Regions from separate parts of the Alteromonas sp. AWM4_230 genome, predicted to be linked through region 3. Evidence: predicted binding sites of a transcription regulator. Region 3 holds the regulator's gene; each other region holds the start of a gene.
What was found. Region 3 encodes sigma-54, which starts transcription at its own class of promoters, with help from an activator protein. Its sites were predicted from a motif close to GTTGGCACGNNNNTNGNNT; they were not measured.
Positions count from the first base shown of each region.

Region 1: the regulator sigma-54 is predicted to act here: its motif matches at 1,741-1,759, upstream of ACXACS_RS15485 (EF-hand domain-containing protein).
Region 2: the regulator sigma-54 is predicted to act here: its motif matches at 1,514-1,532, upstream of ACXACS_RS06390 (DUF2726 domain-containing protein).
Region 4: the regulator sigma-54 is predicted to act here: its motif matches at 2,198-2,216, upstream of glnA (glutamate--ammonia ligase).

Region 1 covers NZ_JBSWTB010000001.1:3,580,933-3,584,358, forward strand. The annotation lists gene ACXACS_RS15480 (sensor histidine kinase) at 1-1,252, opposite strand, end outside; gene ACXACS_RS15485 (EF-hand domain-containing protein) at 1,315-1,596, opposite strand; gene ACXACS_RS15490 (putative bifunctional diguanylate cyclase/phosphodiesterase) at 1,897-3,426, opposite strand, start outside.
Region 2 covers NZ_JBSWTB010000001.1:1,501,171-1,504,596, forward strand. The annotation lists gene ACXACS_RS06385 (5'-methylthioadenosine/adenosylhomocysteine nucleosidase) at 1-602, opposite strand, end outside; gene ACXACS_RS06390 (DUF2726 domain-containing protein) at 770-1,357, opposite strand; gene ACXACS_RS06395 (hypothetical protein) at 1,565-2,008, opposite strand; gene ACXACS_RS06400 (FAD-dependent oxidoreductase) at 2,205-3,426, opposite strand, start outside.
Region 3 covers NZ_JBSWTB010000001.1:4,148,753-4,152,178, forward strand. The annotation lists gene lptA (lipopolysaccharide transport periplasmic protein LptA) at 1-430, shown strand, start outside; gene lptB (LPS export ABC transporter ATP-binding protein) at 433-1,158, shown strand; gene ACXACS_RS17865 (RNA polymerase factor sigma-54) at 1,232-2,713, shown strand; gene hpf (ribosome hibernation promoting factor) at 2,744-3,031, shown strand; gene ptsN (PTS IIA-like nitrogen regulatory protein PtsN) at 3,045-3,426, shown strand, end outside.
Region 4 covers NZ_JBSWTB010000001.1:1,457,439-1,460,864, forward strand. The annotation lists gene ACXACS_RS06175 (DUF4124 domain-containing protein) at 1-425, opposite strand, end outside; gene glnA (glutamate--ammonia ligase) at 722-2,131, opposite strand; gene typA (translational GTPase TypA) at 2,591-3,426, shown strand, end outside.

The sequences.
Region 1 (3,426 bases), 570 kb from region 3:
GCTCGGTCCCGCGGATAAAAGGTTCAAACAGCGTGTGTACTGATTCCGGCGCTATGCGTTTTCCTCTGTTGGCGACATCCAGTACAAGGTTATCATTTTTGTTATAAAGGCTAATATTTATCGGTCGTCCAACTGCTCCGTGTGCTACAGCATTGGACACTAGATTATCAAGTATTCTTCTGAATAATTCCTCGTCTACATGTATTGAAGGTGAGGAAATATTTACGTCTACCTCTCTATCTTGAATGGCAAGGGCGTAATCCTCTAAACAGGCATCAACTAATTTATTTGCATTACTTTCTACAATTTTAGGCTGTGCTTGTTGTAGTAGCAGATTGTAGTCGAGTAGTTTCTCAACCAAAGTATTGAGACGCTGGGTACTTGCAGTAAGTAATGACAAAACTTCTCGTTGAGCGTTATTCAATTCGCCTACCACGTTCTCTGACAACAAACTGCAGCCTTCTTTAATGCTTGCTAGGGGTGTTTTTAGTTCGTGTGCGGCATGTCTTAAAAGTGCGGTTCTGATGTGCTCCAGCTGTTGCAAACGCTCATAAAGCCAATGCAAATCTTTTTCTACATCAATAAGTTCCCTAGGTGCCTGCTTAGACAATGGCGGAAGCTGACCATCGCTATGTGCCATGATCCGAATAATTTTTTTGAGGTTATTAACGGGGTTTACAATCAGTTGGCTTCCCATCAATATGAGGAGTAGCGACACACTAACCAGCATTGCGGTAGACCATGCCTGTTTCGCCTGCATGGCGTTTAAGTCGTCTTGTTGTACTTTAACCCGCTCTGTAATGGCCGCTTCTACATCGTCGCGCAGCTGGTCGATACTATCTCCTACTGATGCTAAATACGCATTGAGCAGCAGCTGATCTTCAATGGCACGGTATTCAGCGAGTTGATTAAGCTGCTCAGATAAACGGGAACAGGTTGCTGGCACGGAAAGCGCCTGACACAAGTTATCGGCCGCCACAGCAAACTGGTCTATGGCATTATCAGAGAGCTGCGCCACCCTGTCGTTACGTAAAACGGCAAACTGTCTGATGCTGCGCTCAACATCCACCACTGCATTGTCCAGACGTTGCATATCACTTACGACATCCACTACAAAGCGTGTTTCAAGGGTAGTCATTTGACCTACCTTGGCTAAGTCGCTTTGGCTCTGCCAAAGAAGCGCAATAAGGGGAATAAGGGCCAGTACAAAACTTCCTAACGTTAACTGCCTCAGTGAACCAAGTTGTACCAAGCGCTCACCAAACGATACCTTGTTTATCAGAACCCTACCCTCATTGATGTTGATATTCTTATCTACTCACTCGCGGTGAGCTTTTTGTTACCTGGCGTAAGCTCGCTCTTTGCCAACTCGGCTTCGGAAAGCTTACCGTCTTCATTATCGTCAATCAGCCCAAAGTTTCGCAGTAGTTCTGTGTGTCTTACTGCTTCTTTAAGTGAAATAAGACCATCTTTGTCTATATCTAATTTCTGCATAAGTGTGCGCGCTGGTGTAGCATGCGCTTCGGCTACTGAAACAGCTTGTACCGCAGCAACGGCACAAAGTGCTAAAAAAAGTTTTTCGAGACGTTTCATCATGAATCCTCCGCTAAACGCTTTCTAAAATCCTTCTCAATTCACCAATGTCTATCCTATGGATTCTTCCACCAAAGAATAGTTAAGGCATATGGATATTACCATTAGTCTTCGATTAACCACATCATTAGTACATCGAAACTTGCTATGCGATTTTCAGGCCATAATAAAAAAGCATTACAATTCAAAATTTTAAGAGAATGCCGAACTTTTAATGTGGGTAACTCATGGACAGGTGTTGCAATAAAGAAACACTGGTAGTAAGTGCATGTCGGCAACAATACCGACATACATATTTTAGCATCAGCTAAACTGTTCAGCTTTAAAATGGCAAGGAGAAGTAACAAGGTCATTGATGGGAATAGGTTTGCTGAACATAAAACCCTGAACATTATCGCAGCCGTGCTCTATCAGATAATGCCATTGTTCAAGGTTTTCTATCCCTTCAGCGCAAACTGAAAGTGATAGGCGTTTTGCCAAATCGATAATAGCGCCTGTTACTAGTCGGCTGCGTTCTGAAGATTGAAGCTCCATCACAAACTGCCTGTCTACTTTGAGGGTATCTATATTGATTTGAGTGAGATAACTCAAAGACGAATAACCGGTACCAAAGTCATCAAGCGCGATAGCACATCCCATGTTACTAATGCGTCTGAAAAACTTATTGGAAAGGGAGAAGTTTTCAAGATAAGCACTTTCGGTAACTTCAAATTCGATATTCTCGGGGTTTACGTCATAGAGCGCAAAAGTATTGTAGATATAATCGAACAGTTGATTGCTTCTCAAATCATGACCGGATAGATTAATAGAAGCCCTAAAAGCTCCCTTTGCCCAGCGCTTGAGGTCAGGCATATCCATGCAAACACGACTGATAACCCATTGCGTAATGGCAGTGATCTTCCCGCCTTGCTCTGCGATAGGAATAAACTCGTTTGGCATGACAAGGCCAAACTCAGGATGCTGCCAACGAATCAATGCCTCAACGCCAATTACGTTACCGTTGTTGTTTACTTTTACTTGGTAATAAACAACAAACTCATCGTTGGTTATACCTTGTTCAATACCATTGGCTAGATGCAGTTTACGCTTGTGAGATTCCACCATATCCGGCGTAAATAATGTGTAACTTCCCCTTCCCTTTGCTTTTGAACGATACATGGCTAAGTCAGCGTTACTCATAAGTTCACTTAAATCGTATCCTGCATCAGAAGCAGTAGCCACACCAACACTCAACCCTACGGTAAGCGAGAGTCCCCTGAGCTCAAAGGGCTCGTCGAATGCTGTAATTAGTCGCGTTGCTAAACGCTTTGCTTGATCTGCAGTCGCATCTCTATCTGGGAGGACTAAAAACTCGTCGCCGCCTAAACGAGCAAACAAGTCACCGTCTCTAAGTAAACACTGCACCCTATCTGCAACTTCTATCAAAATAAGGTCGCCGGTTTCGTGTCCTAGCGAATCATTTATCCCTTTGAAGCCATCAAGATCGAAAAATAGCAACAATAGATCTTCGTCATTTCTTTTTGCTCGGGCTAATTCCAGTCTTAAATTATCAAGAACAAACTGTCTGTTAGGTAACCCTGTCAAACTATCGAAATTCGCAAGGCGAGACATCGTCTCTTGCTGGTCGACCAAGGTTTGTTTTTGTTCAAAGTTCACCAGTAACTCAACTTCGATAGCATCTAATAAGCTATTAATATTAGTGGCAATCTGGCCTATCTCATTAGATGAGTTTATTGAGCTTCGTAGCGCGTAATCTTTGGTTTCAAACACGTCTTGTGTAAACCGCCCTAACGAGGCCAAAGGTGAAATTAATCGGGATATTATGAAAATACA
Region 2 (3,426 bases), 2.6 Mb from region 3:
GCAATATCTGATAACGAGCGAATCACAAGAAACGGTGTATCTAGCATATGGCAGGTTTGACCGATAGCCGCACCTTCCATTTCTACCGCTTTCATATCAGGAAAGTTTTCACGCAATTCCGCCACCGCTTCATCGCTCCCGATAAATGCATCACCAGTGCAAATCAAGCCCGTTGTCGATTGTAATGAAGTTATCTCTGCAGCTGCACTACGTGCTGTTTCCATCAATGCGGTATCACAGCGAAAATCTTCAGGCATACCTGCACATTGACCCAGCTTGTAACCAAAATGGGTTAAATCGGCGTCGTGGTGAATAACGTGACTTGCTATCACTAAGTCACCAATATTCAGGTTCTTGTCAAAACCACCTGCAGAACCTGTATTAACAACTGCATCAGGAGCGTACTGCTCAATCAATACAGTGGTAGCGATAGCCGCTGCTACTTTACCAATGCCGCATTTAACCAACACCACTTCAATGTCGTTGAGTGTGCCTTCATAGAATGTAAGGTGTTTCCACTGTGTTTCTTTTACGTTCCAAAGCGATGCTTTAAGTAGCGCAACTTCTTCATCCATTGCACCTAAAATACCAATTTTTTTCATAACATTACCGAGGGTGTTAAGAGAGTTAAAAGCGTGAACACGCTATTGAATGCACTAATTGTATAAGGAAAATAGAGAAACTGACAGAAAAATGCCTTTGTTACCGCTATTTGAGAGTAAGAAAACAGCAAAGTAACAAAGGCTAGGGGAAGCTCTGATTAACCGTATCAGGCGGCAGCTGGTCTGCTTGAACGCACAGGACGGGTAGGGCGCTTAGGTGGTTCTGGGTTGTGCGTAGGTAGCTGTGCCATTTTATTTTGTAAACGGCGAAAAGGAATCAGTTTGTTTTCCAAGCACTCGCGAATATCGTCAACCGTGTAGCCAGATTTAACTTTAATCCTTGCGTGCGGAAGGCCTGCAGCATCTAAAGCGCCCGTTACAAACCAGTCTTTTTGCGTTTTATAGCCTTCTTTGCCTTGGCTGTGAACCAAATCGATAGCCATAACAGGGCTCATATCTTGTTTATCGACCAGTACAAAGTCGAGTTGTCTGCTAGATGCTCTGCTAAGCGCTTGGCTTGCTGTCTTCTTGTTGGTTGATTGACGTACTGATACAAGGTCATTAAGACGTACGCGGCACACTATTCTAAACTCTCGACCCATGGCCTGTTCAATAAGGTTTAAAAAAGTATGCTCTACCGGAGTGAACAGTTGTGCTTTCCGCCTAAATGGAAATGCCACTCCACCGTCTGACAACTTTATGGCACCTAGTGCAACGACTATAAGTAACATCATTAAAATAATTGCCAATTCCATCGTAACCCTCGCAAATATCAATAGAAAAAGTCATGACATGAGTAACTGAAGGTCAGCCTGGCCCAGTGTATATAGCTTAGCGGCATGTGCTTCGTTTACGGCATAGGCGTCATAAAAATGACGCTTATTGCTGTCATGAAGTAGTTATTGATGAAATTGCAAAGCGGGTGCCAACATTAGCTTTGTTGGCAAATTTCTACGATGTATTTATTGATTTTTTGAGGTGACTAGAATATCAACCTGAGAACCGGCATTGTCAGGGCTTATAACTACCCTTACGGCATTATCTTGAGAGGACAATAATGTACGGCCTCTAATAGCTGGATGGGGTTTAAGTAGTGGGTGAGCGCCTTGGTATTCGCTAAGTATCTCACTTGGGGAGCGTGGTGAGTGATAAACCATAACTGCCGACGTGTCTTTTTCGAAGGCTTGGCACTGTCTTGCATCATTAGATATTTTCACCTGCTGGAACTCGGCGGGGCACGACACAATAGAAGGTTGGCTTAAAGACGGCATCGCACCCTGGTTAACTTTTTGCTCATTAACTTGGGCGTTCGACGAAGAATCTACTGAAAGAGTGTCTGCAAAACAGGCACTTCCTGAGGCTAATGCTAAACAAAATAAAAGCTTCTTAGTGTTGACGTGCTTCATAGGTAGGTTCTTCATCCAGTGGGCGATATTCTTAATTCCTTGTTACGATACTAGAGGCGTTGCGCTTTTGCTTCAACTAAACCTTGGTCTATTAAGGTATGTAAGTAGAGCTTTTCGTATCTTCTGTGGCGTGTAAAACAAAAAAGCTCGATAGCGAGGCTATCGAGCTTTTAATGACCAGGAATATTCGCGAAGGTTAAACGCCAATATAATCCATGATACCTTCGGCAGCTTTACGGCCTTCGTCGATAGCGGTAACAACCAGGTCACTACCACGCACCATATCACCACCAGCAAAAACTTGAGGGTGTGAGGTTTGGAAGGCAAACTTACCAGCAGAAGGCGCGCGTACACGACCTTTCTCATCAAGCATAATGCCGAAATCGGCAAACCATGGTGCAGGGCTTGGTTGGAAACCAAATGCAATGATAACTGCATCTGCTTCAAGTACGTGTTCAGAACCTTCTACTTCAACAGGGCGGCGGCGACCATTTACATCTGGCGGCCCCATTTCTGTTTTTACGAACTTAACGCCACAGGCTTTTCCGTTTTCATCAACGGCTATATCAAGAGGCTGTAGATTGAATTTGAATTCAACACCCTCTTCTTTAGCGTTAACTACTTCGCGGCGTGAACCAGGCATACTTTCTTCGTCACGACGATACGCACAGGTTACTTGCGCAGCGTCTTGACGAATAGAGGTGCGTACACAGTCCATAGTGGTATCACCACCACCTAGCACAACAACACGCTTGCCTTTCATGTCAACAAAGTCAGCAGGGTCTTTTTCAAGACCCATTACGCGGTTGGTGTTGGCGATAAGGAAAGGAAGTGCGTCATATACGCCTTCAACGTGTTCGTTATCGAAACCACCTTGCATCGACTTGTACGTACCCATGCCCAGAAATACTGCATCGTATTTATCAAGCAAATCCTGGAACTGGATGTCTTTACCAATTTCGGTATTGAGTACGAACTCAACACCCATCTCGGTAAAAATTTGGCGGCGTAGCTTAATTACGTCTTTCTCTAATTTAAAAGACGGAATACCAAATGTAAGTAGGCCACCAATTTCTTCGTATTTATCGTAAACAACAGGTTTAACGCCGTTGCGAACGAGAATATCAGCACATGCAAGACCCGCAGGGCCTGCACCTACAATCGCCACTTTCTTGTCGGTCCATACCACGTCAGACATATCTGGGCGCCAGCCCATTTTGAATGCCGTATCGGTAATGTATTTTTCAATACTACCGATGGTAACAGCACCAAAATCGTCATTCAGCGTACACGCACCTTCGCAAAGTCTGTCCTGCGGGCATACGCGACCACATACTTCCGGCAAGCTGTTGGTTTTATGAGAAAGTTCTGCCGCTTCTAGAATACGGCCTTCATTTGCCAAGCTTAACCATTGGGGA
Region 3 (3,426 bases):
GTTTATTGATGGTAAAAACAAAACCGCGCTGTACAAGGAAGATGTACTTATTACCCAAGGTTCACTCCTAATCGAAGCTGATGAAGTAGAAGTAATAGCTACAGATGGCAGCGGCCGTGAAATATTTATCGCCCGTGGCAACCCTGCAAGCTATTCTCAATCACTAGAAGACGGTACACCGGTATCAGCGAAAGCCAATGAAATTCGCTATGAAGTAATTAATCGCACTATTTCTCTGGCGGGTAATGCTGAGCTACAGCAAGATACCAGTAAAGTGCAAGGTGATAAGATTACGTTCGATATGATTACTGAACAATTGCTTGCAACGGGTGGTGCCGGTGAAGATGGTGAAGGTCGTGTAACCACAGTATTTACTCCTGACACCATTCGTAAAACATCGTCTAAGAAAGACAACGAGGACAATGAATAGCAATGGCAACTTTGAGCGCTAAAAACCTTGCTAAATCGTATAAATCGCGACAGGTTGTTCGCGATGTAAGCCTTTCAGTGTCTACCGGTCAAATTGTTGGTCTTCTCGGCCCTAACGGCGCTGGTAAGACCACCACTTTTTACATGATTGTAGGCTTAGTCAACTTAGACAAAGGCAAGATCGAAATTGATGATAATGAGCTTACTCACCAGCCAATGCATGAGCGCGCTCGCCGCGGTATAGGCTACCTTCCGCAAGAGGCATCAATATTTAGAAAGCTTACGGTACATGAAAATATCATGGCCATTTTGCAAACCCGTAAAGATTTAAATTCACAACAGCAAGAAGAAGAAGCAGACGCCCTACTTGATGAATTTAATATCAACCATATACGTAATAGTACGGGGATGAGTTTGTCAGGGGGAGAACGGCGTCGCGTAGAGATTGCCCGCGCTCTGGCAGCAAAACCACAATTTATTTTGTTAGACGAACCATTTGCCGGTGTTGATCCAATATCAGTTAATGATATAAAGAAGATAATACAGCATCTGCGAGATAGGGGTATTGGTATCCTTATCACGGACCATAACGTACGCGAAACATTGGATGTTTGCGAAAAAGCGTACATTGTGAGTCATGGCGAGCTTATTGCGCAAGGAACTGCGGAACAGGTTTTAAGTAATCAAAAAGTAAGGGACGTATACCTAGGCGAACAATTCAGGCTATAGTTAGTGTAACCTAATTGTCATTTTTCAGTTTCGCTCTGGTATATTTAATTTAGAGCATTTAAATAAGACGTAGATGAAACCATCTTTACAGCTAAAATTTAGCCAACAACTTACAATGACACCTCAGCTTCAGCAGGCCATTAAACTGCTGCAGCTTTCTACGCTTGATCTCCAGCAAGAGATACAAGAAGCCCTCGATTCTAATCCGCTTTTAGAAGTGGAAGAAAGTAACGACGAGCCACAAGTAGAAAAGAACAATGTCGATAGTGACGATAGCGCTGCTGAAGCGACCGCTTCTGCATCAAGCGATACGCTAGAAGCGGGAGATGCACTGGAGAAGAATGATCTTCCCGATGAGCTACCTATCGACAGTACTTGGGATGAGTATTATTCGGCTTCTTCCGCGCCTGCACCTGGCCCATCTAATGATGATGAACAAATCTTCCAAGGTGAGACCACAGAAGACATTCAAGAACATCTTCTTTGGCAAATGCGCCTCACTCATTTTTCAGATACTGACCGCGCTATCGCTACAGCAATCATCGACTCAATTGACGAATCAGGTTATTTAACCGTTACTCTTGACGACATCTTAGAAGCGGTCAACGACGATGATCTAGAAGAGCCTATCGAAATGGACGAAATAGAGTGTGTACTTAAGCGCATTCAAATGTTCGACCCCATTGGTTCAGGTTCTCGTACACCTCAAGAGTGTCTTATGGTGCAATTGCGCCAGTTTTCAGAAGACACACCGTGGCTTGCTGAAGCGAAGCAGCTTATTGAGGAATATTCAGACTTACTGAGCAGTAAAGACTACCGCACGCTAATGCGTAAGAGCCGATTGAAAGAAGATCAGCTGCGCGAAGCAATGCGTTTACTTCAAACCTTGAATCCTCGCCCAGGTAGTGCTTTAGTTACTAAAGAGCCTGAGTACGTTATTCCTGATGTCTCAGTAACCAAGAAAAATGGCCGTTGGGTGGTTGAGCTGAACCCCGACAGTCTGCCTAAATTAAGCGTAAACCAACAGTACGCAGCGATGAGTCGTCGTGCCAAGAACAGCAGCGATTCACAATTCATCCGCTCACACATGCAAGAGGCCAAGTGGTTCATAAAGAGCCTTGAATCTCGCAACGATACCTTAATGAAGGTTGCAAATTGCATTGTGCAGCAGCAAATGGGCTTTTTTGAGCACGGCCCGGAAATGATGAAACCAATGGTGCTAAATGATGTCGCAGAAATGGTAGATATGCACGAATCGACTATTTCGCGTGTAACAACGCAGAAGTATATGCATACGCCCCGTGGCATCTTCGAATTGAAGTATTTCTTCTCAAGCCACGTAGCAACAGAGTCAGGTGGTGAGTGTTCATCTACAGCGATTCGTGCATTGATCAAGAAGTTAGTGGCTGCGGAAAATCCTAGCAAGCCGCTAAGTGATAGCAAGATTGCTTCATTGTTGGCCGAGCAAGGCATAAAAGTCGCTCGGCGAACAATAGCAAAATACCGGGAATCATTGTCGATCCCGCCGTCGAACCAACGCAAAAGCCTTATTTAAACGGGCTTAATAATATAAGGAAGACGAAATATGCAAATCAACCTTACTGGTCATCATGTCGAAATCACCGACTCTTTGCGTAATTATGTCGATACGAAGTTCAGCAAACTTGAACGTCACTTTGATCACATTTCTAATGTGCATGTCATCCTGAACGTTGAAAAATTAAATCAAAAAGCTGAAGCGACTGTTCATTTAAGTGGCGCTGAAGTATTCGCATCCTCAGAAAATACCGACATGTATGCGGCGATTGACAGCATGGTTGATAAACTCGACCGGCAGGTAATCAAGCATAAGGAAAAACTGAAAAAACATTAGTAGTTAATTGAGCATGGATATACAAGCCATCGTAAGTCTGGACCGCACCGAGTGTGCGGTTCAGTGTAATAGTAAAAAGCGAATTCTTGAGATCATCGCTGATATCGCTGCCAAGCATAACGACAACATCGACCAGGCAACGGTTCTAAATAGCTTGATGGCTCGAGAACGTATGGGTAGCACGGGTATTGGTAACGGGATAGCACTGCCTCACGGTCGCTTGGCTGGCCTTGAGAAGGTAATAGCAATCGTTGTAACAAGTACACCAGCTATCAACTTTGATGCCCTAGACGAAAAGCCCGTAGACATATTCTTTGCTCTTCTCGTTCCCGAAGAGCAAACCGAAGGACACCTTCAGACACTGGCTACCGTAGCCGGTAAGCTAAGCGACAAAG
Region 4 (3,426 bases), 2.7 Mb from region 3:
TTGCTTGCAAATGGGGCGTTATCGAAAATTAAGCGATAGATAGGCGCTTTGGGTGCACCAGTTTGTGCCGCAGAAATAATTAACTCACCTAGATTATTTCTAATAGTTGCTTCTGGTGCAGGAGATTTGATAACTACGCGATAATTTGGTTTAGGGGAATCAGGCTTAAGCGGCGGTGGGGGGGCAACTTTGGCTGCTGTAACTACGTTTTGCGTTTTATCATCGAATGCCAACGGCTCAGCATTTTTTTGCGGCTTATCGGTGAAAGTAATAGAGCCGTCTTTTCCTACCACCTTATAGATTGTTGTAGTCGATGGGGATGTCGTAGTCGATGCATCGGGAGCTCGTTCTGCCTCGTTCGTCAGTGGTTCTTGCTGCGCATTGTCTTGCTCTAAACCAAGCGTAGCGGCTTGCAAAGGTAACACTCCATTACTGCAACACAATAATAGGGAAGTTAAGCAGATATATCGCATCATGTTTTGCACGTGTTGTTACCTAATCATTGTATTTGAAAACTGCCAGCTTACTACTTTTATCATAAGAGGCCTGTGGCTAAATCTTTTCAGCATTGCCTATATGAGATTAGCCCCTAGGTCATTGTCCTAAGTGAGCAAACGTAGAAGATGCTTTTAGCGCAGACACAAATATATAGTAGTTAATTAGCACCCATAAAAAAAGCCCGCAGAGCGGGCTTTAGTATATATCGCTATACAGTGTGTTATTACACGCTGTAGTACATGTCGAACTCAACTGGGTGAGTTGTCATGTTAAGTTTAGTTACTTCTTCTGACTTAAGGTCGATGTATGCATCGATCATGTCGTCAGTCATTACGCCACCGGCTTTAAGGAAGTCACGGTCGTTATCAAGTGCTTCAAGTGCCATTTCAAGCGAGCTTGCAACAGTTGGAATTTCAGCCGCTTCTTCTGCAGGTAGATCGTACAAGTCTTTATCCATAGCATCGCCAGGGTGGATCTTGTTTTTGATACCGTCAAGGCCAGCCATTAGCATCGCAGAGAATGCAAGGTAAGGGTTAGCTGTTGGGTCAGGGAAACGTACTTCAATACGACGCGCTTTATCGCTAGTTACGTGAGGAATACGAATTGATGCAGAACGGTTACGTGCAGAGTATGCAAGCATTACCGGCGCTTCGAAGCCAGGAACTAGACGCTTGTAAGAGTTAGTAGAAGCGTTAGCGAAGGCATTGATTGCACGCGCGTGCTTAATGATACCGCCGATGTAGTAAAGTGCTTCTTCAGAAAGACCTGCGTATTTGTCACCTGCGAAGATGTTAACGCCGTCTTTAGAGATAGACTGGTGACAATGCATACCAGAACCGTTATCGCCAACAAGTGGCTTAGGCATAAAGGTAGCAGTTTGGCCGTATGCGTGTGCAACGTTGTGTACCACATACTTGTAAACTTGAATTTCGTCAGCTTTCTTAACTAGCGTGTTGAATTCACAAGCGATCTCGTTTTGACCCGCTGTCGCTACTTCGTGGTGGTGAGCTTCAATAACAAGGCCCATTTCTTCCATAACCATACACATAGCAGCACGAATGTCGTGAGCAGAATCTACCGGAGGTACTGGGAAGTAGCCGCCTTTAACGCCAGGGCGGTGAGCCATGTTGCCGCCTTCGAATTCTTCACCTGAGTTCCACTTTGCTTCTGAAGAGTCAATCTTGTAGAACGAGCCTGCCATATCTGTGTGGAAACGCACGTCGTCGAAAAGGAAGAACTCTGGCTCTGGGCCGAAGAAGCATGTGTCGCCGATACCTGTAGATTTCAAGTACTCTTCTGCGCGACGTGCAACAGAACGTGGGTCACGCTCGTAACCTTCCATTGTTGAAGGCTCAACAATGTCACAACGGATGTTTACTTGTGTTTCTTCTGCGAAAGGGTCTACTACGCAGCTGTCTGCGTCTGGAAGAAGAACCATATCTGATTCGTTGATGCCTTTCCAACCAGCAATTGAAGAACCGTCGAACATTTTACCTTCTTCGAAGAATTCTTCATCAACAACACTTGCAGGAATTGATACGTGTTGTTCTTTACCTTTGGTGTCGGTAAAACGTAAATCTACAAACTTCGCTTCACTTTCTTTAATCAGTTCTAATGCCTTATCTACTGACATCGTGTCCTCCAGGTTTAATGTAAAAATGCGGAATGATCAGCTTCACTCCAACAGTGGCAAAAGTGAAAGCGATTATCATGCCATTTACAAGCATGCCGGTTTTTGTGGCATGGACAGGCATCTATCACTTCCATTTGAATAGCAATGCACCAGAAGGGTGCATCAATGCTTCATAGTGGTGCTTAATTGTTACTTTTATGTCATCTAGCCTAGATCACTTTGTATCACACCACCACTGTATATGTTCAATTCGGTGCAAATAATATTGTCTATTTTTTAAACTGAAGAGTTAATTCTAATAAAAGTGACTTCTTATCAAAAAAAGGTGCGCAAACGTCGTGGTTTTTCTGTACAATCCGCGCAAATTTCTCTATCTGCATTTTTTTGCAACAAATCTAATGCAGACTTATTCGATTCCCGAATTAAGTTGGCATCGATTTACACAGGCTCTATATAAGCATGAATACCACTGATATTAGTAAATTGCGTAACATCGCAATCATCGCCCACGTTGACCACGGTAAAACCACCCTGGTAGACAAACTGTTACAGCAGTCTGGCACCCTTGAATCTCGAGGCGAGCAAGAAGAGCGCGTAATGGACTCGAACGACATCGAGAAAGAACGTGGCATTACCATCCTAGCTAAGAACACAGCGATTAACTGGAACGACTACCGTATCAATATCGTAGATACTCCAGGACACGCTGACTTCGGTGGTGAAGTAGAACGTGTAATGTCAATGGCCGACTCTGTACTTCTACTTGTAGATGCACAAGAAGGCCCAATGCCACAAACGCGTTTCGTTACGCAAAAGGCATTTGCTCAAGGTCTTAAGCCAATTGTTGTTATTAATAAAATCGACAAGCCTGGCGCACGCCCTGATTGGGTAATGGATCAAGTATTCGACCTTTTCGATAACTTAGGCGCAACTGATGAGCAGCTTGACTTCCAAGTTGTTTACGCTTCTGCACTAAATGGCTGGGCATCACACGATGCAGACGAGCCTCAAGAAGACATGAATGCACTATTTGAAACTATCGTTGAGCAAGTTTCTGCACCTGATGCAGACGTAGACGGTCCTTTCCAAATGCAGATTTCTCAGCTTGATTACAACTCATACGTAGGTGTAATCGGTGTAGGTCGTGTTAAGCGCGGTTCAGTTAAGCCAAACCAACAAGTAACGGTTGTTACTGCTGATGGCGAAAAACGCAACGGTAAAGTTGGCTTAGTTTACGGCTATCTTGGTCTTGCACGTCATGAAGTTGAATCAGCGCATGCTGGCGACATCATTGC